DNA from 2 places in the Zobellella denitrificans genome. Region 1 is predicted to be linked to the other one. Evidence: riboswitches for the same ligand, from Rfam matches in the RefSeq annotation. Region 1 holds a riboswitch; the other holds the start of a gene.

Region 1 (2,445 bases):
CATCTTCTACGGCAACGCCATCAACAACGGCATGGTGCCGGTGCGGCTGAGCGAGGAGCAGGTGGAAGCCCTGTTCCAGTACGTCAATGCCGACAAGGGTGCCGAGATCACCGTGGATCTGGAAGCCCAGCAGGTGCGCGCCGGCGAACTCGCTTTCCCCTTCGAGATCGACGAATTCCGCCGCTACTGCCTGCTCAACGGCCTGGACAATATCGGCCTGACCCTGCAGCACGCGGATCAGATCGACGCCTACGAGGCCAGGCAGCCGGACTGGCTGTAATCCACGACAACGCCGGCGCTAGCCGGCGTTGTTTTCTCCTTCCAGCTGCAGCACCCGCCGCTTCAGTGCCTCGCCGAGCGGTGCCCTGCGCCCGGTCCCGAAATCCACCATCACCACCCGCGCCGAGCCTTCGGTCGTTACCGTCTGCTGGGCCTGGCTGAGGATACGGTACTCCATGGTAAAGCCGTGCTCGTCCAGCTCGATGACCCTGGCCTCGGCCCTCAGGGTGTCGGGAAAGGTCACCGGCCGGCGGTAACGGGCGGAGGTTTCCGCCAGCACCGGCCCCACGCCCGCCGTACTCAGTACGTCCAGCATGCCGATGCGGCGCAGGTACTCAATGCGTACCGTCTCGAAATACCGGAAATAGACCACGTTGTTGACGTGGTTGAGCGCGTCCATCTCGCCCCAGGCGACGGGGATCTCGACGCTGACCGGAAAACGGGGTTCGTCCCTGGACATGGTGATACCTCCTGAACAAGTTTAGAGCTTTTAATCTAACCACAATCCGGGAGACATTCAATGAACCTCCTGTCCTCAATGGACCTCGCTCAATGCCAGGGCCACCAGGTCCACTCCATCGCCGGGTTCGAGCCGGATCACCCTGGCCGTGGCGGTCAGGGGCTCCACGCCAGCGTCAACCGAGGGCAACACCAGCCGCCATTCCTGCCCCAGTTGGCACTTGCCGGCGGCGACTTCCATCAGGAGCCCCTCGGCACTGAGGTTGCGGCAGATCCCCTCCACCCTTTCCTTGGTGGTGGCCAGGATCACCTTGGCATCCAGTTGCATGCGGCTGTACAGCCGTTGTTCTTCATGGGCGGGTAGCATAGGCCTTCTTCCTTATAGCACTGGTTTAACAAAACGAATGGTCCTACAATAGCGGCCATTCTCGAACGGGGTGCGGCCAGCCGCTGAGATCATACTCGTACACCTGATCCGGGTCGTGCCGGCGTAGGGATTTGAGCACTCGGCCCTACCCTATCCACAAGGAGTGGCCCTGTGAAAAAAGCCCTGATTGCCCTGCCCCTGCTCGCCGCCGGCCAGGCCATGGCGCAAGATCCGACCCTGACCATCTATACCTATAGCTCATTTGCGTCCGATTGGGGCCCTGGGCCGGCCATCGAGCAGGCCTTCGAGGCGGAATGTGGCTGTAATCTCGAGTTCGTGGCCCTGGACGATGGGGTTTCCATCCTCAACCGACTGCGACTCGAAGGCGCCAATACCAAGGCCGACATCGTACTGGGGCTGGACAACAACCTGCTGCAGGCCGCCAAGGACACCGGCCTGTTGGCCGAGCACGGTCAATCCCTCGAAGGGCTCAAGGTGCCCGGCGGCTGGAGCGATTCCGTCTTCCTGCCCTTCGACTACGGCTACTTCGCCTTTATCTACGACGCCGAGCGCCTCGCCAATCCCCCCGCCAGCTTCGCCGAGCTGCTGGAACGCCCCGAGCTGACCCTGCTGTACCAGGATCCGCGTACCAGCACCCCGGGCCAGGGCCTGATGCTGTGGGTGCAGAAGCTCTATGGCGAGCAGGCCCCCGAGGTCTGGCAGAACCTGGCCAAGCGTACCGTGTCCGTCACCAAGGGCTGGAGTGAGTCCTACGGCATGTTCCTCAAGGGCGAGGCGGATCTGGTGCTGTCCTACACCACTTCCCCCGCCTACCACATAGAAGCGGAGCAGAAGACCCAGTACCGGGCCGCCGGCTTCGAGGAAGGCCACTACCTGCAGGTGGAGGTAGCCGCCCGGCTCAATACCAGCCAGCAGCCAGAACTGGCCGAGCGCTTCCTGCAGTTCATGGTGAGCCCCGGCTTTCAGCAGCACATTCCCGCCGGCAACTGGATGTACCCGGTGATCGATGTCGAACTGCCCGCCGGCTTCGATACCCTGGTGAGCCCTGAACAGCCGCTCAGCTTCAGCGCCGAGGAAGTTTCCGAACAGCGCCAGGGCTGGCTGCGGCAGTGGCTGGGTGCCGTAACCCGCTGATGCCGAACCGGTACTGGTGGCTGCCGGGCAGCCTCAGCCTGCTCGGCATACTGCTGCTCACCGCAGGGCCCATAGGGGCCCTGCTGCTGCAAGGCGGCCAGATGTCCCTGGGGAAGGTGCTCGCAGATCCTTATCTGCGCCACGTCATCTGGTTCAGCTTCTACCAGGCCTTGCTGTCCACCCTG
Region 2 (2,445 bases), 290 kb from region 1:
GAGAACTGGGCCTCGTCGTTGGCGTCGGCGATGGAGCCGGGGCGCATGCCGTCACCCAGGGACAGGGAGACGTCATAGGCGGCGCAGATCTCGCAGATTTCGCGGAAGTGCTCGTAGAGGAAGTTTTCCTTGTGGTGGGACAGGCACCACTTGGCCATGATGGAGCCGCCACGGGAGACGATGCCGGTGACCCGCTTGGCGGTCATGGGCACGTAGCGCAGCAGCACGCCGGCGTGGATGGTGAAGTAGTCCACGCCCTGCTCCGCCTGCTCGATCAGGGTGTCGCGGAACACTTCCCAGGTCAGGTCCTCGGCCACGCCGTTCACCTTCTCCAGCGCCTGGTAGATGGGCACGGTGCCGATGGGCACCGGGCTGTTGCGCATGATCCATTCCCGGGTTTCGTGGATATAGCGGCCGGTGGACAGGTCCATCACGGTGTCGGCGCCCCAGCGGGTGGACCACACCAGCTTCTCCACCTCTTCCTCGATGGAGGAGGTCACCGCCGAGTTGCCGATATTGGCGTTGATCTTCACCAGGAAGTTGCGGCCGATGATCATCGGCTCGGATTCCGGGTGGTTGATGTTGGCGGGAATGATGGCGCGGCCTTCGGCCACTTCCTTGCGCACGAACTCGGGGGTGATGAACTCGGGCAGGTTGGCGCCGAAGTTCTGGCCCGGGTGCTGCTTGAGCAGCAGCTCGTCCCGCACCCGCTCGCGGCCCATGTTCTCGCGGATGGCGATGTATTCCATCTCGGGGGTGATGATGCCCTTACGGGCGTAGTGCAGCTGGGTCACGCACTGGCCGAGCTTGGCCTTGCGCGGCTTGGGCAGGTGCTCGAAGCGCAGGTGATCCAGGCCGTCGTCGGCCATGCGCTGCTGGGTGAACTGGGAGGTGACGCTGTCCAGCTCCTCGGTGTCGTCGCGCTCCAGTATCCACTGGCGACGCAGTTGGGGCAGGCCCTGGCGGACGTCCAGCTCGGAGTCCGGATCGCCGTAGGGGCCGGAGGTGTCGTACACCGGCACCGGCGCGTTGGCCTCGAAAATGGGGTTTTCCTTGGTACCGCCCTTGAAGCTGTCGGCCAGGCGGATTTCGCGCATGGCCACCTTCAGATCCGGGCGCGAGCCTTCGATGTAGATACGGCCGGAGTTGGGAAAGGGTTCGCCCTTGAGGTTCTGGATGTATTCCTGGGCCTGGCTGCGTACTTCGCGACGATTCGTTTTTGACATAGCAATCTCACCTTGCGTCCATTGGTTCGTGAAAATGCTTGTCAGGAGTGTTGAGGAAGAACCGGCCGGGTGGGAAAGGGTCTTGGGGCCTGATTCTCACTTGTTTCCCTTCGCAGGTATTAGCCTGATCAGGTTCAACGGATCCCGCTGTTCGCGGTCTCAGCCCTTGGGGGCACTCCGACAAGATGGACGTCAGTATAGCCAGAGCCGCCGGTCAAAAGCAAAGCGGTTGGATACAATTTTTGCAATCTTGCTTTAACTCTTTATCAACAAAGACATTAAAGCGGGGCACTACCCCCAGGCCAGCCCCAGGGCCAGCAGGCCGGTAAAGATCAGGGTGCCGCGGGCGGTCAGCCCCAGGGCCCGGTTCAGCGCCGGCCCCTGCTCGGTCAGCACCAGCCGGGTGGCGCCGGCCAGGGGCCAGAGCCCGAGCAGGGCCAGAAAACCCCAGCCCGCCATCAGCTGCGTTCCCGCCAGCAGGGCCGTGGCCAGCAGCAATAGCTGGTAGACCCTGGCCCGGGCCAGCCCCAGGCGCAGGGCCAGGGTGTGCTTGCCCGCCCGGCGATCCGATTCCAGATCGCGGATATTGTTGATATTGAGCACCGCCACCGACAGCAGGCCCGCCACCAGGGCGGCCCAGCCGGCGCCGGCTCCCGGCTGGTGCAGCATCAGCCAGCTGGTGCCCAGCACCGCCACCGGGCCGAAGAACACGAACACCGCCAGATCCCCCAGCCCCCGGTAGCCGTAGGGGCGCCGGCCCAGGGTGTAGCCCAGGGCCGCCAGCAGGGCCAAGGCGCCCAGCAGCAGAAAACCGAGCCAGGCGGCCCGGTCGGCGCCCAGGGCCCGGCCCAGCAGCAAGAGGCCGGACAACGCCGCCAGGCCGGCGGTCAGCCGGATGGCGGACCGCAGCTGCGCCGGGGTCGCCAGGCCCGAGGCCAACACCCGGGCGGGGCCGGCGCGCCCCTCGGCGTCGGTGCCGCGCACCCCGTCGCCGTAGTCGTTGGCCAGGTTGGAGAGGATCTGCAGCAGCAGGGCGGTGAGCAGGGCCAGCAGCAGCACGCCGCCGTCGAAGGCACCCTCCCCGGCCGCCACCCCGGCGCCGAGCAGGATGGACGCCAGCGCCAGGGGCAGGGTCTTGGGTCGGATGGCGTTCAGCCAGGTGCTCAGGGGCATCGGCGCTCTCTTGGTCATCAAGGAAAAAACCTATCATACCCAAGCC

Evidence for each region. A riboswitch is a leader RNA that binds a small molecule or an ion and turns the genes downstream of it on or off. The one in region 1 is predicted to bind thiamine pyrophosphate.
Region 2: it holds a riboswitch for thiamine pyrophosphate, as region 1 does, so the genes downstream of both, thiC (phosphomethylpyrimidine synthase ThiC) here and thiB (thiamine ABC transporter substrate binding subunit) in region 1, are expected to answer to the same signal.

What each region holds. Positions count from the first base shown of each region.
Region 1 covers NZ_CP012621.1:344,111-346,555, reverse strand. The annotation lists gene leuD (3-isopropylmalate dehydratase small subunit) at 1-280, shown strand, start outside; gene AN401_RS01635 (acyl-CoA thioesterase) at 299-739, opposite strand; gene AN401_RS01630 (PilZ domain-containing protein) at 815-1,105, opposite strand; TPP riboswitch at 1,162-1,252, shown strand; gene thiB (thiamine ABC transporter substrate binding subunit) at 1,277-2,260, shown strand; gene thiP (thiamine/thiamine pyrophosphate ABC transporter permease) at 2,260-2,445, shown strand, end outside.
Region 2 covers NZ_CP012621.1:56,823-59,267, reverse strand. The annotation lists gene thiC (phosphomethylpyrimidine synthase ThiC) at 1-1,226, opposite strand, end outside; TPP riboswitch at 1,314-1,416, opposite strand; gene menA (1,4-dihydroxy-2-naphthoate octaprenyltransferase) at 1,518-2,399, opposite strand.